2 regions of the Hydrogenophaga sp. GW456-12-10-14-TSB4 genome follow, and region 1 is predicted to be linked to the other one. Evidence: predicted binding sites of a transcription regulator. Region 1 holds the regulator's gene; the other holds the start of a gene.
What was found. Region 1 encodes NrdR, which represses ribonucleotide reductase genes. Its sites were predicted from a motif close to CACNANATNTNGTG; they were not measured.
Positions count from the first base shown of each region.

Region 1 (11,139 bases):
TTCACGGGACGCCCGAGCGGCATCGTGGTCGATCGGCAGCAGGTCGACGTTGATGCCGGCCGCACGCAGGCGCTCGATGCCGTGGCCCGCCACCAGGGGGTTGGGGTCAACAGTGGCCACCACGACCCTGTCGACATGGGCTGCGATCAAGGCGTCGCAACAGGGCGGCGTCCGCCCATGGTGCGAACAGGGTTCGAGTGTGACGTGGACGGTGGCTCCCGCCACCGATTCACCGCGCGCCTTCGCATCGCGCAAGGCCATCACCTCGGCGTGAGGCCCGCCGGCTTGCTGGGTGTGGCCGACACCGATTTCACGGCCGTCGGGTGTGGTGATGACGCAGCTGACGCGCGGGTTGGGATTGGACAGGCGCAAGGACCGCTCAGCCAGGCGCTGCAACTGCTCGGTGACGCCCGTGCGGTTTTCAGCGCCAGCAGTCATTGACCGATGCGGTGCCTGAGATGGATTTGGTGCCCTGTTGCGTCAGACCCAGGGTTGCGCACTGCGCATCGGGCGCCTGCGGCCCTTGCGGTATGGCTTCGATCCGGTACGTGGTAGCCGTCGGCTGGCCGTCGGCGAAGGCAAAGCTATAACGCGTCGCCACTTCGTTGGTGCAGGCCAGGGCGGGCAATCCCGCCGGCGCGTTGTAGGCCATGCTGGTGGTGTAGCGCCTCTCCATGTGCTGGGCCATCTCTTGCAGACAGCCTGTCGCGACGGCGCGGTTGGTGCGCAGCACATAGCTCCGATAGTTGGGAAGGGCCACCGCAGCGAGGATCCCGATGATGGCCACCGTGATCATCATTTCGATCAGGGTGAAGCCGCGCGTCCGGCGATGTGGGTTGATCGTCATCATGGTGTCAGTCTCTCACGATTTCTCGCCAGGCAATCCGCCCCTTCATGCCCAGCGGTCCTTTGCCCGAGATGTGCTTGATGTTGGGGCCGCCCGCACCGCCGCCGCCAGCGCCGCCGGAGCCGTCGCTCACGTCGCCGCCCGAGTTGCCGGAGCCACCCACGAAGACGATGACCTTTCCAGGCGCGCCCATGGGCAGGGGTTCGGTCGGAATGCCGACGCCTAGATCCACCGATCCGATGAACCCCTGGGTACCGTTGGCTGCGGTCAGTTTGTCGTTCGTGAAGTCGTTGTCGCGATTGATGTCCAGGATGCCGAGGTTGAATGCCGAGCCACTGAAGGGGTCGAGAATGTTGAGGTAGCCTCGCCCGCCCGGAACGCATGGGTCGTTGGTGACCGGGTACATCGAACTGACGGTCAATGCCGGCACGATGAAGTTGATGATTTTTCCCGCGGTCGTGATGCGCTCGCCTTCCACCGGGACGGTGAAGTCGAGGTACCAGCCGCTCATGCCGACCATGTCGTTGGGTGCCGCAGTCGAGAAGGTGCGGCTGGACATGCCGCCCACGATCCCGACGGCGGTCACCGACCGCTGGCGCAGCGCGCCGGCAGCCCGGTTGCTGTTGATCGGCGCGAGCCCGTCGCCGATCAGGCCGTACCAGGTCTGCCGCTGCATGTCGGTCGCGTCGCCGGTCCTGAAATAGGCGCCGCTGCCGAAGAAGACAAACAGCTTGTTCCGGTTCGGGTCGCCGCTCTTGTTGTTCAAGGCGGTGTACATGGGGGCGGTGATCGGCTGCGGAGTGCCGTTCTGGTCGCGTGCCTGGAAGAGCGGGGCGCCGGCGTAGGACACGTGCCAGGCGTTCGGGTCGTTCAACGTCACGTCGAACTTCCACACATTGCCCTTGAGGTCGCCGGCAAAAATGTAGTCGACCGTGCCGTCGTTGTTGGCATCGTAGGCGGCCGGGCCCGCCAGCCCGTTGTCGCCACCCACCAGCGTGTCGATGGTCTTCACGCTGTCGAGCGAGCCGTCGGTGTTGATGATGAAGATGTAGAGCACGGCTTTGCCGCCCGTGCTTTCATAGCCGTTGCCCGCGATGAGGCCAAGCTTGCCATTGTTGAGCTTGACGACGGTGGGGCGCCCCAGCATCTTGCCCAGGTTGGCGTCCGCAGCCGCCACCGTGCTGCCTTGCGGCGTGTACTCCCAGAGGAACGAGTCAGTGCCGAAGGAATCGGGCGTCGATACGTTCAGCGAGAACAGGCCCTTGCCGCCACGGCCGAGCAGGCTGTAGAGGTAGCTCTTGCCACCGGAGGCGGCGGTCCGATCCGACACCACCACATCGCCGTCCACATAGTAGTCGTGAACGTAGCTGGTCGAAGCCAGGTTGCGCAGACGCGAGACCGACTGACGGGGCGCGAACGCAAACAGCTCGCGGCCGTCTCTGCCACGGAAGGCGTGCAGCATGCCGTCGTTGGCGCCGACGTAGATCACGTCGGTGTTCCGGTCGTAGAACGGGGACGAGTGCACGATGTCACCGAGTGCGGTGCCGCGGTCCCTCAAAGCGCCGCCGTTCTGCACTTCCGCCGTGCGGCGGCCCAGCAGGTACTCGAACACGGTGTTGTTGGTGAGCGCTGTTTGATCCGATGCCGACAGGCTGCTGTAGCTGCCGAGCTTGACCGTGCTCAGTGTCGAGATGGAGGTGAGCGCTCGCATGAACACATTGCGTTCGCTCCAGGCCGGCATCGCCTGCGCGGCCTGCCAGGCGGGCGTGGACCCCACGCCGTTGGTCGTGGCGGGGTAGGCCACGAGGTCACCGGACCACCGCTGGGTGTTGAAGATCGCCTGGTACAGCTTTGAAGACGAGGAGATGCTGGTGCTGTTGGCCGACACGTTGCTGGCGCTGCTCGAACGCGCCGCGATGTTGTCCAGGGTCTTCTTGAGCGACTCCTTGAGCTTGAGCGGGTTCTGCACCAGAAAGTAGGTGTCGGGCACGCCGTCGCCGTCGGCATCCCATTCCGCCGTCAGATCAGGGCGGTTGTTGCCGTTGCTGTCCAGCATGCCGCCCCATTTCGCGGCGTACCAGAGTGGATCTTTCAGCAGCGTGGCGCCGGTGGCGCTGCCGGGGCTGAAGATGCGGGTGGCGGTGTCGCCGCCCGAGGACGCGCCCAGGTAGGGAAGGCGTTTGCAGTCATTGGGCACCGAGGTCTTGTCGCAGTACCCCGGCAATTGCCCCGGTGGCGTGTTCAGGAAGTAGGGCGTCTGGTCGCTTTCGTCCTGCACTTCGAGGTACACACCATCGGCAGACGTGCCCGAGATGATGTAGCCCATGCGGTGCTGGATGCCGCCGGCCTGGTAGATCGGCTTGAGGATGACGGTCACCGTGTTGTCCGCGTTGGCGCGGACGGTGTATTCCACGATGGCATCCATGTCGTGGTCGGCGCCCTGTTCCACGTCTTCGTAGTTGATGCGGAACTTGGCGTAGTAGCGGCCGCCGTTCACCGAGGCGTTGGCGTCGGCCGTGCCAGAGTTGACGATCTCTTCCACATACAGGTCGACGATCTGGTTGGTCGGCTGGTAGGCGCCCTTGGCGCTGGAAATGCTGCTGCCGCTGATCGATTTCGCGAAAGGCACGAGGGTGATGCGTTTGCCCGCGTTCATGGGCACTTCGATGCGTGGCAGCGGCGAGGCCAGTGCCACCACGAAGGTGTCCACATTTTGTTTGCCGGACATGCCCGTTGCCGTTCGGAGGTCCGATCGTTTGCCGAAGGCGGCCACGGCGGCGGCGTGGTAGCTGCCCTGCTTGGTTGGCTCTTCGGGTGCCAGACCGCGCACCTGACCCAGGTTGGTCACATTCTTTGGCGACGGCGCCGAGTCGAAACTGCTGCCCGACTGGCCGATGAAGCGGTTGCCGGGCACGTCGGACTCATTGGCCGTGATGGTGGTGGCTTCGGTGAGGGCATTGAAGTCGGTCAGATCGCCCGAAAACGCAGGCGAGGTCGCGAAGGCGCTGGCCACACCGGGCAACTGGTCGGAGTCGTAGGAGACGTTGATGTCCGAGATCACCAGCATGTTGCCTCGCGCGCACATGGGGGCCTTGGCCGCGCTGGTCGATTCATAGGGATCGTCCCAGGTGGCGCTGGACCAGCCCACCTCGCCATCGACGGTGGTCGTGCCCATGTAGGCCGTGGTGGCGCTCTTCTTCCCGGCGAAGTAGCGCAGGGACTCGTACATCATTTCGCCGATGGGGTTGCCCCAGTCCGGGAACTCACCCACGTTGGGCGCGCGGGTCGTGACCCAGCCGCCGCGGTACTGCTGGCTGGTGTTGCCGTTGTTGTAGTCGCGGATGCGCAGGTTGTCGAAGGTCTTCACGATCGTGGCGTTGCTCGTGAACCGCCCGCTGGTGGCGTTGACCTCGTTCTTGAAAGAAGAGATCACCTTGCGAAGGCGCCCGCCGGCCACGCTGTTGTCGTAGCTGCCGCTGAGCAGGCCGAACAGCATGGCCTCGTTTTCGCCGTACTCGTGGAGCAGGCCGATGGGCTTGTACTGACCACCTGGGTAGAGCTTGCAGCCGCCCGTGTAACCCGTCTTGCAGGCTTCGACGCGCACGGCCCGGTCGGTGCGCGTGCCGCCGTGGGTGCCGTCCAGCACGGGGCGCTCCTTGGAGGCCCACTCCCAGACGCGTTTGGTGGAGTCGGTGACCACGGACAGCAAGGGCGGGAGGTCGCTGCAGGTGCTGAGCGTCGAGCAATTGGTGCTCGCGTTGGCCGTCAGGTTGCCGAAGAAGTGCCGGCGGCTCGACGAGGAGGGCTGGCTTAGCGGGGTGTAGTCGCTGATGAGGTAACCGTCCACCGCCAGGCTGGTGTACTCCTTGGCCCATGAGTGGGCGTCTTGCGGAATGTAGGCGCGCCGCAGAATGGTGCTGGTGGTGGTGTCCACTTCGCGCGTGCCGCCGTACAGCACCACCTTCATGGCGTCGATGCGGCTGGTGGTCACGTAGTTCAGCCAGTTGCCTGCCCACTGGCCGGGGCACTTGTAGTTGGCGGCCGCCGTGCCCGCCGGACTGAACAAGCCGGTGTTGCTGCTGCCGTTGTTGTGCGTGTAGCAGAGGGCCGAGTTGAACAGGCCGAAGTAGGTGATGCTGGGCTTGTAACGGACGTCGAGCACGCCATCGCCGTCGATGTCGCTGGCGTCGTTGTAGGCTTCGTAGAAGAAGCGGTGGTCCTTGCCGGCCACCAGCATGATGAGCGGGCTGACGCTCTGCTGGACCGAGAGCGGGACGTTGGGGATGACCAGGGCGTGCGAGGCAATGGCAAAGGCACCGGCGAGTCCGACCATGGCCCATCGAAGTGTGGCGGCGATGTATTTGAGTGCGCTCATGGAGATTTCCTTACGTCCCTGGATATTGGATGTGTGGCGTCATTCCACGGCATACAGTGACTGGACCATGGCCTGTGCCCGGCCGTCCCCGCCCGCGCGGGCCGTGATGCGGTAGCGTCTGCACACGGGCGCCTCGGTGGGGTCCAGGCTGCAGGGAAAACTGCTGCCCAGGAACTCGACAAAGTACTGGGGGGTGATCGCCAAAGTACCTGCACCCACGGGAGCGGCATCGGCCCAGCCGTTGAACTCGGTGTCCATCCAGCGAGGCGTGGCTTCCCCCGGGGGCGGAGGCGGGCAGGTGCGCACCACAAAAATGCCCGACGTGAAGTTGGCGCAGGCCTCTCCCACCAAGGGTTCCGGCTTGACTTGATCAATGCTGCTTTCGGCCTGCCTCAGTGCGGCTTCGGCCGCCTGAAAGGTCAAGGTGCGGTCGTACGTGTACGCCACCATCTTTTCTTCCTGGAAGATCATGCGCACGCCGGCCAGTCCCAGCAAGGACATGATGACGACCATGATCAGCGCGACGATCAGCGCCACGCCGGTCTGGCGAGGCGGAGGAGAGACTGGAATCGTTTTTGGCATGTCAGAAATCCCTGTTGCGCAAGGACGCGACCACGATCAGCTCGCGCTGAATGGGTTGTCCATCGGATCCGACGGCCTCGGCGCTGCTCAGGCTCAGCGTCAGGCGGGTGGCCACCACGTCGGCGGCGGTGCTCGTCCAGCCCGTATTGAAATTGGCGTGCGAGGCCGGCACCCACTCGGTCGCCAGTCCGTTGGCAATGTCCCGGTTGCGGGTGAGGTAGTCGATCTGCAGGTTGTTCACGCCGGGCGACATTTCTTCCCGCACAGTCACCACCAGCCCGTCGGCATTCAGCGCCATGCGGGCACGGTAAAGGGAGCGGCCGCCCTGGGGGTTGATGCCGACATACCAGAACGCGGGGTCCCAGCGCGCCACGGTGGCGTCCGGGTCGAACGTCTTGGCCACCGCGCCCGCGCATTGCGGCAGGACATTGCCCAGCGCGCTGGAGCAGTTGAGCGCCGCGGCACCGTACTGGATGGTGGGCGGGACCTCGGATACGGTCTGGATCTGGAACAGAGCGCTGCTGCGCCCGTCGCACACCATGACCACCTGGGCGTCGGTGAAAGCGGTCGGCGACGAAAACGAAAAGCTCGTACCGCCGACGTCATGGGCCGTGATCTGGCGGAAGGAGAGTTCATCGCCGGCCGGGCGCAGAACCATGATGGCGTCCGTTCCCGCGACCCGGTCGCCCAGTGCCGCACCAAAGCCCGCAATATCGATGCTGTCCTGGTCACCGTCGAACCCGCGCAGCATGCCGGCATCGGTGCTGGCCCACCAGGCGACGTTGGGTGAGCCGGCCGTGCGCAGGACATTGGCCGTCAAGCGCGTGCCGCAGGGCACCATCCCTGCTTCGCGGATCTCACGGGCCATGATTTCGAAGGAAAACCGCGCGCCCTCCTGCATGTGCGCGAGGTTCTCATTGACGCGCAGCGTCTGCCGCGTCGTGACCACCACGCTGATCACGCCGCCGATCAGCACCAGGCCCAGCGTCATGGCCACCAGCAGTTCGACCAGGGTGAAGCCGCGCGTGCGGCTCTTCATCGGCGGTCGGCCATGGCGGTGCGAAAGAAACGTCATGGGATGTGACATGGGGTGCTTCAAACTCGCGAGGCGATGACAAATGTCTGATTGGCCAGCCCGCCGCTGAGGCTGTCATCCCAGCGGATCTGGACCGTACAGGCAAAGTCAGCATCGCAGGCGATGCTGACGCAGGTGGTGTTGTCGTCGGCGCGACCGATGTTCCGCTTGACGGCGGTCAGCCAGTCCCTGCGGGAAGTTTCGGCCAGCGTGGCGCCGTTGAAGGCCAGGGGGTTGCAGATGAAGTTGGCCCCGGTGTTGTAGGCGCCGCCCCGGGCGCTTTCGCGGTCCACCCGCATGACATCGAGAGCGTAGTGGCTCAGCATGACGACCTGCGCACGCTGTCCACTGCTGATGTTGCCCTTCACGGCGCGGGACTGCAAGGCCGCCATGCCGAGCAGACCCAGGCTCAGGATCAGCACGGCGACGAGCACTTCGATCAGCGAGGCGCCGCGGAGGTGGCGGGGACCATGGGGAAGGCGTGTGCGTTTTTTCATGTCGGATCAAGGGGAGGGGCAGTCGTCGGCCACGCCCGCAGGGCGCGTCACACTGATTTGACCGGTCAATGTCACCACGATGTCGCGGGCGCGGGTGTTGTTCGTGAGTGAGTTGGCGGTGGTGCAAACGCGCAGGGTGCCCGTCTGAACGGCGCCGCCCATGAGCCTGGGCCGACCGTCCGCCGCGAACGACACGTAGTTCGCCACGGCGGCGTTGCCGCCGATGGTCGTGCCCCCCGGGATGGCCGTGATACGGCTCAGGATCGCTTCGCCGTCCTCCACCTGGGCATCGAAATTGATGCGCGTCGTGTCCTGGAACACGATCCATCCTCGATCCCAGCCGACGTCGGCAGCGATGCTGCACTGGGCTCCGTTGGTGCTTTTGCACACGGTGACCCGCGCACCCGTGCGGATGGCCTGGGCGCGCGCCTGCTGCAGCGTTCCCAGCAGTTCATTGCTGGCGGAGGTCAGCCGGCTCGATGCGGTCATGCCCTGGAAATTCGGTGCGGCGATCGCCAGCAGGATGGCGAGCATGGCAATGCTGATCATCAGCTCGGTCAGCGTGACGCCGCGATGTCGCGCGCTTGGCGAACAGGGTGCACAGGGGCGGACATTTTCCATCGCGCCAGTCTGCCTGTTACAGCTGCTAACGACCTTCGGGAGCCGATGAATGCCGGGTACCTTGCGACAAGCGGGAAGCCGTTTCTGGCCCCCCGTGCTTTCAAGCACGTTCAGCGGCGGACTTCGTCCACCAGGGCTCTGAATTCGTCGATGTCCTCGAAGCTTCGATACACGCTGGCAAACCGGATGTAGGCGACCTTGTCGAGCTTTTTCAGCTCTCTCATCACCATCTCGCCCAGGCGGGCAGCGGGCACTTCCCGGGCGCCCAGGTTCAGCAGCTTTTCCTCGATGCGCTCGATCGCAGAGTCCACCTGCTCGGTGCTGACCGGCCGCTTGCGAAGCGCCAGGACGAACGAGGCGCGCAGTTTGGCGGGCACGTAGTCCATCCGGCGGCCGTCCTTCTTGACGACGGCCGGAAAGCTCACTTCCGGCCGCTCGTAGGTGGTGAACCGCTTCTCGCAGTGGCCGCACTGGCGGCGGCGGCGGATGAAGTCCGCGTCTTCCGAGACGCGGGTCTCCACCACCTGGGTTTCAAGATGACCGCAGAACGGGCATTTCATGCGCAGGGCGTTCCCGTTGTGCGGCCTGGGGTCATCACTTGTAGACCGGGAAGCGGGCGGTCAAGGCATTCACCTTGGCGCGCACGGCCTCGATGTTGGCCGGGTCGCGCGGATTGTCCAGCACGTCGGCGATCAGGTTGGCGGTCAGGCGAGCCTCCTCGTCCTTGAAGCCGCGGGTGGTCATGGCTGGCGTGCCGATGCGCACGCCGCTGGTGACCATGGGCTTTTCCGGGTCGTTCGGGATGGCGTTCTTGTTGATCGTCATGTGCGCGCTGCCCAGCACCGCTTCGGCTTCCTTGCCGGTGATGCCTTTGGCGCGCAGGTCAACCAGCATCACATGGCTTTCCGTGCGGCCGCTGATGATGCGCAGGCCGCGCGACGTCAGTGTTTCGGCGACGATGCTGGCATTTGTCAGCACTTGTTGCTGATAGGCTGTGAATTCGGGCGAAAGCGCTTCCTTGAAGGCGACGGCTTTGGCGGCGATCACGTGCATCAGCGGGCCGCCTTGCAGGCCTGGGAAGATCGCGCTGTTGATGGCCTTCTCGTGCTGGGCTTTCATCAGGATGATGCCGCCGCGCGGGCCGCGCAGGCTCTTGTGGGTGGTGGAGGTCACCACGTCGGCGTGGGGCACCGGGTTGGGATAGACACCAGCGGCGATCAGGCCGGCGTAGTGGGCCATGTCCACCATGAAGATGGCGCCGACGTCCTTGGCCACCTTGGCGAAGCGCTCGAAATCGATGCGCAGGCTGTAGGCCGAGGCGCCCGCGATGATCAGCTTGGGCTTGGTCTCGTGCGCCTTGCGCTCCATGGCGTCGTAGTCGATCTCTTCCTTGTCGTTGAGCCCGTAGGACACCACGTTGAACCACTTGCCGCTCATGTTGAGCGCCATGCCGTGGGTCAGGTGGCCGCCTTCGGCCAGGCTCATGCCCATGATGGTGTCGCCGGGCTTGAGGAAAGCGAGAAAGACGGCCTCGTTGGCTGAGGCGCCGCAGTGCGGCTGCACGTTGGCGGCTTCGGCGCCGAAGAGCTGTTTGACCCGGTCGATCGCCAGCTGCTCGGCCACGTCCACGTACTCGCAGCCACCGTAGTAGCGCTTGCCAGGGTAGCCCTCGGCGTATTTGTTGGTGAGCTGCGTGCCTTGCGCGGCCATCACGGCTGGCGAGGCGTAGTTCTCGCTGGCGATCAGCTCGATGTGGTGTTCCTGGCGCGCGTTTTCGGCCTGGATGGCGGCAAACAGTTCAGGGTCGGTTTGCTGGATGAGGATGTTGCGGTCGTACATGGCAGTCCTTCAAGACGTGGAACCTTGCGCGGTGACAAGGGCTGCCCAGGCGAACGGCTGAACACCCGAACCCTTGGGGCCGAGCGGTACGCTTCCCAGTGGTTGTCCCTGAAGACGATCACAGATCGGGCAGGGGGGCCACGTCAGCGGCAACCTCCGGCAGAAGATGCCGGGGCGCTCGCCTATCGCCAGTTGCGTACCCGGCTAGTTTAGCCGAGGACGGCGGGCGTTTGCCGATCAGGACCGGCTGAGGGCTGCGCCGGGTGGCAGCGCGTTGGGTGCGGCCGGGCCTTCTGCCTCGATTTCGGCAGCCGGAGGTGCGGCAGGCGCCGGTGCGGCCGGCGCCACCACGGTGGTCGGGCGCGCCTGCGGGACATAGCGCTGCATGGGCTTGCCCAGCGCCACGCTCTGGATGCGCATGTGTTCGGCCATCACCTTGTCGATGTACCAGTTGCCGTCCGTGGTGACCGCGCCGACGTACAGCCGCAAGCCGCCTTCGACCGAGCCGGCCCGCTTGACCGCGTCCTGCAGCACACGCGCGCCCACACGAAGGTTGGACACCGGATCGAACGCGGCCAGTTGCCCGCCGAAGTCGTTGTACTTGTCGGTGTGAACGCGGGTCAGCACCTGCATCAGGCCCTGCGCGCCCACCGGGCTCTGCGCAAACGGGTTGAAGCGGGACTCGATCGCCATCACGGCCAGGATGAGCGTGGGGTCGAGTTTGGCTTTTTCGCCGACCTCGAAGGCCTCCGCCACCAGCGCGCTCAGGGGCTCGGGCGCCACGCGGTACTTGCGGCTGAGCCAGTAGGTCACATTGGCCTGCTGCTTGGGCAGGTCGCCGGGTTGAGCGGCGGTCACGCGGTCGACCGCGCTGGGCTCGGCGGCGTACACCGCATCGACGCTGGCGGCTTCCTGGCGCTCCAGCAGCCAGCCGAGCAGTTGCTCTTCCGCGCTGGCGCGCAGGTCCGCACGGGCACTCAGGGTGATCAGTGCCACGGCCGCCAGGGTGCCCAGCAGGGCCAGGCTGTTGTGGGTGATGTCGAAGAAGCCCTGGTAGGCGTCGCCAACAGCGGTTTTGAGGGATGCCACGGCACCTGAGGTGCTCTTGGGTGGCGTTGCGTGGTGCGCGTTCATGTCATCGCTCCTTTCTGCGCCGACCTCGCTCGTGGGAGCTGGGTCGACTGGATTGGTCGCCATCGATAGCCCGATCCTGGAAGGGAGGGGCGGCCGAGTTGGCCGGGGATAGACGGTTCGGGTTTACCCTCCGGCGGGCAAAGCTGGCGCATCCTATGGATTTATTAAT
Region 1 covers NZ_JBWKZH010000011.1:80,639-91,777, reverse strand. The annotation lists gene ribD (bifunctional diaminohydroxyphosphoribosylaminopyrimidine deaminase/5-amino-6-(5-phosphoribosylamino)uracil reductase RibD) at 1-438, opposite strand, end outside; gene AC07ZS_RS08355 (type IV pilin protein) at 422-850, opposite strand; gene AC07ZS_RS08350 (pilus assembly protein) at 855-5,222, opposite strand; gene AC07ZS_RS08345 (pilus assembly PilX family protein) at 5,262-5,759, opposite strand; gene AC07ZS_RS08340 (prepilin-type N-terminal cleavage/methylation domain-containing protein) at 5,806-6,843, opposite strand; gene pilV (type IV pilus modification protein PilV) at 6,900-7,376, opposite strand; gene AC07ZS_RS08330 (GspH/FimT family pseudopilin) at 7,383-7,997, opposite strand; gene nrdR (transcriptional regulator NrdR) at 8,108-8,557, opposite strand; gene glyA (serine hydroxymethyltransferase) at 8,592-9,836, opposite strand; gene AC07ZS_RS08315 (transglycosylase SLT domain-containing protein) at 10,074-10,970, opposite strand.

Region 2 (11,139 bases), on a different contig from region 1:
GACGTGGTTGAGCAGGTTGACCGAGCCCAGGTTGCACACGGCGGTTTCGGTGTCGCTGGTGTTGAGCGTGATCTCGGTGCACAGGTTGGAGCTGTGGACCACACCGGCGTGCTGCTGCGGGCTGCGCACGTTGCAGGCGTCCTTGAAGGTGATCCAGGGGTGGCCGGTCTCGAACAGCATCGAGAGCATCTTGCGCCACAGGTCGCTGGCGGGCACTTTGCGGTAGGGCTTGATCTCGCCGCGCGCGGCCTTTTCTTCGTAGGCCACGTAGGCCTTCTCGAAGTCGGCGCCGAACAGGTCGTGCAGGTCGGGCACGCTGTTGGGCGAGAACAGGCTCCATTCGCCCTTTTCCATCACGCGCTTCATGAACAGGTCGGGAATCCAGTTCGCCGTGTTCATGTCGTGCGTGCGGCGGCGGTCGTCACCGGTGTTCTTGCGCAGTTCCAGGAACTCTTCGATATCCAGGTGCCAGGTTTCCAGGTAGGTGCAGACCGCGCCCTTGCGCTTGCCGCCCTGGTTGACGGCCACGGCGGTGTCGTTCACGACCTTCAGGAAAGGCACCACGCCTTGCGATTCACCGTTGGTGCCCTTGATGTGGGAGCCCAGGGCGCGCACGCGCGTCCAGTCGTTGCCCAGGCCGCCGGCGAATTTGGAGAGCAGCGCGTTTTCCTTGATCGACTCGTAAATGCCGTCGAGGTCGTCGGGCACGGTGGTCAGGTAGCAGCTGGAGAGCTGCGAGCGCAGGGTGCCAGCGTTGAACAGCGTGGGCGTGGACGACATGAAGTCGAACGAGGACAGCACTTCGTAGAACTCGATGGCGCGGGCTTCGCGGTCGATCTCGCCCAGCGACAGGCCCATGGCCACGCGCATGAAGAAGGACTGGGGCAGCTCGATGCGCGTCTTGCGCACGTGCAGGAAGTAGCGGTCGTACAGGGTCTGCAGGCCGAGGTAGTCGAATTGCAGGTCGCGCTCGGGCTTGAGCGCGGCGCCCAGGCGGGCCAGGTCGAACTGCAGCAGCTTTTCGTCGAGCAGGTCGTTGTCCACGCCCTTCTTGATGAACAGCGGGAAGTTGTCGGCGTAGCGGGCGCCCATCTCGGCGGCCGGCACTTCCTCGCCCATCACTTCCTTGACGATGGTGTGCAGCAGCAGACGCGCGGTGGCGTAGGTGTAGTCGGGGTCTTTTTCGATCAGCGTGCGCGCGGCCAGGATGGAGGCCTTGTAGACCTCTTCCATGGGCACGCCGTCGTACAGGTTGCGCTTGGTCTCGGCCACGATGGGGTCGGCCTTGACGTCCTTGCCCAGGCCGCTGCAGGCGGCGGCGATGAGGCCTTGCAGGCGCTGCAGGTCCAGCGGCACGCGCTCGCCGCCGTCGATCACGTGCAGCACGGGTTCGGTCGGGTGAGCGACTTCGACCTGGTGCGCGCGTTCCTGCGTGCGGCGTTCGCGGTAGAGCACGTAGGCACGGGCGACTTCGTGGTGGCCGCTGCGCATCAGGCCGAGCTCGACCTGGTCTTGCACGTCTTCGATGTGGAAGGTGCCGCCGCCCGGGCGCGAACGCATCAGGGCGCGGGCGACGTTCTGCGTCAGCCCGTCCACCGTTTCACGCACGCTGGCCGATGCGGCGCCCTGGGTGCCGTGCACCGCGAGGAAGGCCTTCATCATGGCGACGGCGATCTTGCTGGGCTCGAACGGCACGACGGCGCCGTTGCGGCGGATGATCTGGTAGTTGGCGAAAACCGAGCTGCTCGCGGCCAGCGGAGCCGCGGCCGGCGTACCGGCGGTGGGCTTCAGCGAGGCGGGGGACGGGGTGGTGATGGGAGAAGCGGTCAGCATGGGTTCCTCTTTCATTTGTTGTTGGGTGAACTGCATCGGGGGCGCGTGGTCCGATGGCAGCTTGGTGGCTTGGGTGCCGGTATCAACGCAGGCCGCAGGTGATGGACGCGGCCGCCTGAAGGGCATTGTTCAGGCGACGGCCATACTGGGCGGGGTAGGGTACGGGACTCACAAGGCAACACTATATCTGGTGTGCATGTCCCATTCAAGCCACTACGGGTAGTGTTTTCCAGAAAACACCCCGCAATGTGCGCAGGGCATTTTTCGTTAGGCAAAAAATGGCTTTCGATGGGGCCTCATGCCTGGGGACGGTAGCGCAAAGCCAGCGCCGGCGCGCGCTTCGGCGCGATTTGTCCCTGCTGGCCGCGCCGTTGCAAGCCCTTGGAAACGAAGCGGTTTTTTCGTGTCTCGGACTCAGTCGTCGGTGACACCGCGTCCCAGTGTGTCTTGCGGGAAACACCCTTCGGGCCATTGCAGGTCGGCTTGCAGGCGCGACCAGTCGAAACCGGGTCCGGGGTCCTGCTTGCGGCCGGGTGCAATGTGTTCGTGGCCCGCGATGTGGCGCACCGGATAACGCCGCACCAGTTGAGTGCACAGTCGGGCCAGGGCGGTGTATTGCGCGGCCTCGAAGCGCTCGCCTTCCAGGCCTTCGAGTTCGATGCCGATGGAATCGTCGTTGCAGTTGTGGCGGCCGCGCCAGCACGACGCACCGGCGTGCCACGCCCGCGCATCGGCGTCGACGAACTGCACCACCTCGCCGTCGCGGCGCACGAAGAAGTGCGACGACACTTCCATGCCCCGGATCTGCTCGAAGTAGGGGTGCGCGTCCCAGTCCAGGCGGTTGGTGAAGAGCTGTTCCACCTCCGGGCCGCCGTACACGCCCGGGGGCAGGCTGATGGAGTGGATGACGATCAGGTCGATTTCGGCATCGCCAGGACGCGGGCCGAAGTTAGGCGAAGGGCTGTGCCGCGCGGTGCGCAGCCAGCCGCCTTGCCAGGGATCATCGCGCTCGGCGGAATCAGGTGGGGGTGTCGTCATCGTCCGACGGCATGGCGATGCCCAGTCGCTGGATGCGGTAGCGCATCTGCCGCAGGTTCAGGCCCAGGCGGGCCGCGGCCGCGGTGCGGTTGAAATCGCATTCGCGCAAGGCCTTGAGCAACACCTGCCGCTCCTGTTCGTCGAGGTAGCTCTGCAGGTCGGCGGGGATCTCTTCGGGCGGACGGGTCATGGGCGCGCCGGGGCCGTCGGCGGGCGAGAGTGCGTCAGGCTGGGTGGGGATCTCCTCGTCGTCGCTCTCGCCGAAGTCCTCCGGTTCCAGCGCCTCGCCGCTGCTCAGGGCCAGGGCGCGTTGCAGCAGGTTTTCGAGCTCGCGCACGTTGCCCGGCAGCTCGCGCGCCTGCAGCCAGGCCAGGGCGCGCTCGGAAACCCTTGGAACATCCTGCCCGGATTCGGCGCACAGCCGCGCCAGCAGCGCTTCCACCAGCAAGGGCAGGTCCTCGCGCCGTTCCCGCAAGGCGGGCGAGCGCAGGCCGATGACGTTGAGCCGGTAGAACAGGTCCTGGCGGAACTGGCCCGACTGCACCAGCGCGTTCAGGTCGCGGTGGGTGGCGCTCACCAGCCGCACGTCGACGGCTTCTTCCTGCACGCCGCCGAGCGCGCGCACGCGGCGTTCCTGGATCACCCGCAGCAGCTTGGCCTGCATGGCCAGGGGCAGGTCGCCGATTTCGTCGAGGAACAGGGTGCCGCCCCGTGCCGCCTGGAAGTAGCCTTCGCGGTCGGTGGTGGCGCCGGTGTAGGCGCCCTTGCGCGCACCGAAGAACTCGGCCTCGATCAGGTTTTCGGGAATCGCGCCGCAGTTGACCGCCACGAAGGGCCCCACGCTGCGGTGGCTGCAGTCGTGCACCGCGCGCGCCACCAGTTCCTTGCCGGTGCCGGATTCGCCCAGGATGAGCACAGGGGCCATGCTGGAGGCCACCTTCTCGATGCGCGACTTGATCTGCCCGATGCTCGGCGAGTTGCCCACAATGCGGCGCAGTGCCTGCACGCCGCTGGAGGCGGCGGGGGGCTTGCGCGTTGCGTCGCCTTGGGCATTGCCGTTGGCGGTGGCCACTATCGCGCCATTGGCCGCGGCCGCCGGGGACCCGCGCTGGCTCTGCAAGGCCGCTGTCACCGCGCTGCGCAGCTGTTTCAGGTCCACCGGTTTGGTGAGGTAGTCAAAAGCGCCGGCCTTGAGCGACTCCACCGCATTCTCGGCCGATCCGTACGCGGTGATGACGATGCATTTCTCGGGCCGCTGAGCGTCCGCGAGTTCGCGCAGCAGGTCCAGGCCCAGCCCGTCGGGCAGCCGCATGTCGGAGATGAGCACGTCAAAGCGTTGCTGGGCGAGCCATTCGCGTGCCTGGGTGAGGTCCGGTGCGGCCACCACCGCGTGGCCTTCGCGCAGCAGCGTGAGCTCGTACAGGGTGCGCAGATCGGGCTCGTCGTCGACGACCAGCACGGAGGCGGAAAGGGGCGGGGGAGCCATCGTCGTCGTGTTCAGCGGGTGGCCAGGGGAGTATCGCCCGACAGCGGATGGCCGTGGGGTTCGGCCCGGGTGGCGATCGAATCGACCGCCGGGTAGGCGAGGCTTTGTTGCGTCGGCTCATGCGCCGGTGCCGGGCCGGCGGCGGGAATCAGGGCATAGAACTCGTTGCCTTCGCGCTGGTCCAGGCGGGTGCGCCGGTAGGCGATCTGGGCGCCGTAGCGTTCGCACAGCTCGCGGCAGATGTAGAGACCCAGGCCGCTGGAGCGGCTTTCGGACGAGAAGAAGGGCTCGAACAGGTGGCGCATCACGCTGGCTTCGAGCGCCTGGCCATCGCTCCACACCGAGAGACGGATGTGGTCGCTGCCGCTGGGCTGGGTGATGAGCCGGATCGACGAGGGCTTGCCGCTGGCATGGCGCAGGGCGTTGTCCAGCAGGTTGATGAGCAGGCGGCGCAGGTGCTCCGGGTCGAAGCCCACGAAGGCCGCGGGCGCATGGGCATGCACGCCCAGGATGCGCTCGGCCTTGCTCTGGCGCACCCATTCGTGGGCGATCTGCCGCACGGTCTGGTCCAGCGGCAGGGAAGGAGCGGAGGTGGTGTCCTGGTTGGGCTGCGCACGTGCCACGTTGAGGATGTCGTCGACGATGCGCGAGAGCCGCTGCGCGTTCTGCTCGATCATGCGCGTCAGTCGCTTCTGGGCCGGCGCCTGCACTTCCTCATCCAGCAGCGCATTGGCCTGCGTGATGGCCGAGAGCGGGTTGCGGATCTCGTGCGCCACGGCCGCCGACATGCGGCCCATCGAGGCCAGTTTCTCGGTGCGCACACGCGCCTCGACTTCGCGCAGGTCTTCGAGGAACAGCACGCACAGGCCGGCGCCGCGCCCGCTCTGTGCCGTGAGGCGGGTGCGCGCGTGCAGGCGCTGGCTCGGGCGGTCCTCGTTGTCGATGGTGGTTTCGGTCTCCAGGGCTTCGCCGCGGGCGAAGGTCTCATTGACCAGGTGCGCCAGGTGCTGCCAGCTGGAGCGGGCCGACAGCAGCAGCTTGGCCGCCTGGGGCGAGACCTGGCCGAGCAGCATGGCCTGGGCGGCCGGGTTGGCGCTGCGCACCACGCCGTGCGGGTCCACCACCAGCACACCCACGGTCAGGCTTTCGATCACCAGTTCGTTGACCTGGGCCTGGGCGCGCGCGGCCGCCTGGCTGCTGGCGGTGAGGGCTTCTTCGCGGGCCAGCCGGATCGCCAGCTGGTTGGCCAGCACCGCCACCAGGAAGAAGCCGGTGCCAGTCAGGGCCGCCTGCAGGAAGCGAGCGGTGGACAGCTCGCTGAACAGGGGTGCGTGCAGCGCCGCTTCGCCCAGCAGGTAGAGCGTGACGCTGGCGGAGGCGGCCAGGGCCAGCGTGAGCGAGCCCAGGATGGAGGCCAGCAGCACCGGCAGGGCGAACAGCGCGGTGTAGTTGATGCTGCCGACCTGGAACGATTGCAGCAGCGCGAACACCAGCACATCGACGCCGATCGTCAGCAGCCACTGGATGTGCATCGGGGCGGCCTGTTCCGCCGGGCGCCACAGGTACAGCGTCAGCAGCGCGATGCAGAGGTGCGCCGAGCAGACCACCACCAGCCAGTTGGGACCGCCGGTCTGCGAGACCAGCATGAACACCTGCAGGGCGAGCAGCACCGTGGCAATGAACACCCGGGCGCGCATGAAGGCGCGCCACAGCCGGACGAAGGCGCGCATGCGCTGCTCGCGGCTCTGCGCATGGCTGCCCTCGTAAGCGGAATACCAGGACGGGGCGAACTGTGAGCTGACGTCCCGGGCCATGTCAGGCGTTCCTGCGAATGGGCGTCACGCCGAACCGCCTTCGCGCAGCCGCCGGTGCTCGATGCTGCAATAGGCACCCTGCTGGCCCCGCACCGCCTCGTTCTCGGGCAGGTGCGTGCCGCACTGCTGGCAGGCCACCATGATGGTGGGGACGTTGGCGCGGGGCTTGGGCGGGGGCGCCTGGCGGGCGGCCTCGGCGCGGTCGCTCAGGCGGTTGTTGCGCCAGATATAGAACGCGACCATCACCACGGCCAGGACGAGCAGGTATTTCATGGTCAGTGCCTCAGCCGCGTTGCAGCATCACTTCGAGCACGAAGCGCGAGCCCGCGTAGCCCAGCAGCAGGAAGCCGGCGGCCACGTAGAGCATGCGCACGGCGACACGGCCGCGCCAGCCCAGGCGCCAGCGGCCCCAGAGCAGCACGCCCATGGTGATCCAGGACAGCAGCGAGAAGGTGGTCTTGTGGTCCCAGACCCAGCGGTGGTTCAGGGTTTCAGAAAAATACCAGCCGGCCAGCAGCGTGGCGCTCAGCAAGGCGAAACCGGCCGCGACGAAACGGAAGGTGAGGCGCTCCAGCGTGAGCAGGGGCATGGAGGCCTCGCTGGCGTTGCCCAGCCGCATGGCCTTTTCGGCGCGCTGCATCAGCCAGGCATGCACCACCGCTGCCGCGATCAGGCCGTAGGACGCGATGCCCAGGGCCCAGTGCAGCGGCATGAGCGCGGAATGCAGCGCCGGGTAGGGCGTGCCGGGGAACACCAGCGCCAGCAGCACCACCACCATGCCCAGGACGGCCAGCGTCCAGCGCGCGCGCATCTGGGGAAACAGGCGGCTTTCGATCAGGTAGACCGTGAGCACCAGCCAGCCCGTGACGGAAAGGGCGGGCGCGAAACCGAAGCGCGCCGGTTGCTCGAACAGGCCGAGTACCAGCACCGCCAGGTGCAGCAGCCAGGCCAGGCCCAGCAGGCCCCGGCTTTGCGGCGCCGACATGCGCGAATGGGCGACGGCGAGCAGGGCATAGGCCAGCGCCGCGCCGCCGGAGAACACGGCGGCGGGCAGGTTGGACGCGAGTGCGGGCAGCAGGCTCATCACCGGGGCAGCGCGCCAAGCGGGGAAAAGAAGGGCGCAGCTAAAATCATCCTCACAGTTTAACGGCCTTGTCCGGCCCGACGGCGCCGGTCCGCCGGCCCCAGTGTCCGCCCGACGGCCCGTCCGACGCGGGTTTCCGTCCTTTTCCCCCTACCCGAGCGCAGCATGGCTTCAGCCCTTTCAGACCGACTTTCACGCATCGTCAAGGAAATGCGCGGGCAGGCCCGCATCACCGAGGGCAACGTCACCGACATGTTGCGCGAGGTGCGCATGGCCCTGCTGGAGGCCGACGTGGCCCTGCCGGTGGTGCGCGACTTCATCGCGCGCGTGAAGGACAAGGCGCTGGGCCAGGAGGTGGTGGGTTCGCTCACGCCCGGGCAGGCGCTGGTGGGCATCGTCCACCGCGAGCTCGCCGCGACCATGGGCGACGGCGTGGCCGACATCAACCTCGCGGCGCAGCCGCCGGCGGTGATCCTCATGGCCGGCCTGCAGGGTGCGGGCAAGACCACCACCACCGCCAAGCTGGCCAAGCACCTGATCGAGAAGCGCAAGAAGAAGGTGCTCACCGTCTCGGGCGACGTCTACCGCCCGGCCGCCATCGAACAGCTCAAGACCGTGACCGCGCAGGCCGGCGCCGAGTGGTTCCCCAGCACGCCCGACCAGAAACCGGTGGACATCGCGCGTGCCGCGATCGACCACGCGCGCAAGCACTACTTCGACGTGCTGCTGGTCGACACCGCTGGCCGCCTGGCGATCGACGAGGCGTTGATGCGCGAGATCCAGGAACTGCACGCCGTGCTCAAGCCGGTGGAGACGCTGTTCGTGGTGGACGCCATGCAGGGCCAGGACGCGATCAACACCGCCAGGGCTTTCAAGGACGCACTGCCGCTCACCGGCATCGTGCTCACCAAGCTCGACGGCGATTCGCGCGGCGGCGCGGCGCTCTCGGTGCGCCAGGTCACCGGCGCGCCGATCAAGTTCGCGGGTGTGTCCGAGAAGATCGACGGCCTGGAGGTGTTCGACGCCGACCGCCACGCGCAGCGCGTGCTCGGCATGGGCGACATCCTGGCGTTGGTCGAGCAGGTCACGGCCGGCGTGGACATCGCGGCGGCGCAGAAGCTCGCGGCCAAGGTCAAGAGCGGCGAGGGCTTCGACCTCAACGACTTCCTCGACCAGTTGCGCCAGATGAAGCAGATGGGTGGCCTCTCCAGCCTGATGGACAAGCTGCCCGCCGCGATGGCCGCCAAGGCCGGCGAAGTCGACATGGGCCGCGCCGAGAAGGACATCAAGCGCAAGGAAGGCATCATCTGCAGCATGACGCTCAAGGAGCGCCGCAAGCCCGAGATCATCAAGGCCACGCGCAAGCGCCGCATCGCCGCCGGCGCCGGCGTGCACGTGCAGGAAGTCAACCGCCTGCTCAAGGAGTTCGAGCAGATGCAGGACATGATGAAGAAGATGAAGGGTGGCGGCATGATGAAGATGATGAAGCGCCTGGGCGGCATGAAAGGCATGCCCAAACTGCCTGGCATGGGTTGAACGCACCATGTCGGCCGACCCCCACACCATCCAGGACCTGGCCTCGCTGCAGGCGCTGTTCGGCCCGGTGGGCGAAGCGTCGGTGCGCAAGGAGGTGCCCACGCTGCACCCGGTCTACCAGCGCTGGATCGAGGCCTCGCCGTTTGCGGTGCTGGCCACCGTCGGGCCCGACGGGCTGGACGCTTCGCCGCGCGGCGATCCACCCGGGCTCGTGACCGTGCAGGACGAGCGCACGCTGCTGTTGCCTGAGCGCGCCGGCAACAACCGCATCGACAGCCTGAAGAACATCCTGGCCGACCCGCGCGTGGCCCTGTTGTTTCTGGTGCCCGGTGTGGGCGAGACGCTGCGCGTGAACGGCCGCGCGCGCATCTCGGTGGCGCCGGACCTGCTGCAGCGCCTGGCCATGGACGGCAAGCCGCCCCGGTGCGTGCTCGTCATCACGGTGGAGACGGTGTTCTTCCAGTGCGCCCGCGCCATGAAGCGTGCCAGCCTGTGGGAGGCGCGCGAAGCCGCTGCGGTGGTGCCCACGGCCGGCGAGATGCTCGCGGCCCTGACGCACAACGGCATCGACGGCGCCGCCTACGACCGCGCCTTGCCCGCGCGCCAGCGCGACACGCTGTACTGAGTCCTCAGCCCAGGGTGCGGGCCAGCGCCTGTGCCGCCGCCTCCAGGCGCGGCAGCTGAAGCCGGGCCTGCGCCAGCGCCATGCGCGCGGCCGGCGCCTGCAGGGCCAGCGCGCAGCGCACCGTGCGCTGGCCGGGCGCGAACACCGGCACCGCCACGCACACCAGGCCTTCGACGAACTCCTCGGCGTCCACCGCATGGCCATCGCGCCGGATCGCCTCCAGCTCGGCCTCCAGCGCCTCGCGCTGCGTCAGCGTGTGGGCGGTGTAGCGCGTGAGCACCAGCCCGTCGAGCACGGCACGGCGCTGGCGCGCGCCCATCCAGGCGAGGAACAGCTTGCCGCTGGCCGAACAATGCGCCGGCACGCGTGTGCCCGGGCGCAGTTCCAGCCGCAGCGGGAAGGCCGATTCCACGCGGTCCAGGTACACCACCTCCGCGCCCGACAGGGCGGTGAGGTTGCAGCTCTCGCCCACCTCGGCGACCAGCTGGCGCAGCACGGCATGGCGCACGCCCTGCTGCGTGCTGTTGCTCAGCGCGGCCTCGGCCAGGCGCAGCAGGCGCGTGGCCATGGCGTAGCGCCGGCCATCGGGCTCGCGCACCAGCCAACCACCTTGCTCCAATTGTGAGAGCATGCGATGCACGGTGGGTTTGGGCCAGCCCGTCAGCGTGACCACCTCGGGCAAGGCCAGGGGCTGGGCGTGGCGGGTCAGCAGGTCCAGCAGCTCCAGGAGCCGCAGACCGGGGCTGCTGTCGGTTTCGGTGTTCATATCTCGAAAAATGAGACGAATTAATAAATTATTTCGAGACGAATTCTAGAGACCCCTACATTGCGGACACAACTTCGAGGAGATGGGTGGTTTGACGACGACGCCGAGCTTTCACAACGCCGTGGTGACCGGCGCCTGCGGTGGCCTGGGCCAGGCGCTGGCGCGTGAGCTCATCGCCGGTGGCGCGCGCGTGGCGCTGGTCGGCCTGCAGCGTCCCGCGCTGGAGGCGCTGGCCGCGCTCGCGCCGGACCGCTGCGCGATCTACCCGCCCGACGTGTCGGACGCGGCCGCGATGCAGGCCATGGCCGCCGACTGGCTGGGCCGCTTCGGCGCACCCGACCTCGTGATCGCCAACGCGGGCGTGGCCGGCGGCTTTGACACCGCGCAGGCGGGCGACCTCGCCGTGATGCGCCGCATGCTGGAGATCAACCTGCTCGGCGTGGCCACCACCTTCCAGCCTTTCCTCGCGCCGATGCGCGAGAGCGGCCGGCGCGGCGCGCTGGTGGGCGTGGCCAGCCTCGCGGGCTGGCGCGGCATGCCGGGCAACGGTGCGTACTGCGCGAGCAAGGCCGGCCTGATCGCCTACCTGCAAAGCCTGCGCGCCGAGTTGCGCCCCACGGCGCTCTCCGTGCACACCATCAGCCCGGGTTATCTGCGCACGCCGCTGACGGCCGGCAACCGTTTCGCCATGCCCGGCCTGCTCGAAGCCGACGAGGCCGCGCGGCGCCTGCTCGCGGGCGTGGCCGCGGGCACCGAGCACATCGTGCTGCCCCGGCGCATCGGCTGGCTCTCGCACGCGCTGGGCCTGCTGCCCGCGCGCCTGCACGACCGCATCCTGCTCGGCCAGCCGCGCAAGCCGCGCGCGGGCGAACCCGGCGCGACCGACATTCCAGGCCTGAAAAAATGACGACACCCACCGAACAACAGATCGCGCTCATCGGTGCTGGCCCTTCGGGC
Region 2 covers NZ_JBWKZH010000031.1:10,764-21,902, reverse strand. The annotation lists gene AC07ZS_RS16140 (ribonucleoside-diphosphate reductase subunit alpha) at 1-1,833, opposite strand, end outside; gene ampD (1,6-anhydro-N-acetylmuramyl-L-alanine amidase AmpD) at 2,248-2,871, opposite strand; gene AC07ZS_RS16130 (sigma-54-dependent transcriptional regulator) at 2,852-4,357, opposite strand; gene AC07ZS_RS16125 (sensor histidine kinase) at 4,369-6,171, opposite strand; gene AC07ZS_RS16120 (PP0621 family protein) at 6,196-6,444, opposite strand; gene AC07ZS_RS16115 (cytochrome C assembly family protein) at 6,455-7,255, opposite strand; gene ffh (signal recognition particle protein) at 7,421-8,791, shown strand; gene AC07ZS_RS16105 (pyridoxamine 5'-phosphate oxidase family protein) at 8,799-9,416, shown strand; gene AC07ZS_RS16100 (IclR family transcriptional regulator) at 9,421-10,182, opposite strand; gene AC07ZS_RS16095 (SDR family oxidoreductase) at 10,274-11,089, shown strand; gene AC07ZS_RS16090 (flavin-containing monooxygenase) at 11,086-11,139, shown strand, end outside.
Region 2: a site for NrdR is predicted at 2,013-2,026, ahead of AC07ZS_RS16140 (ribonucleoside-diphosphate reductase subunit alpha). Genes of this name have one in related genera too.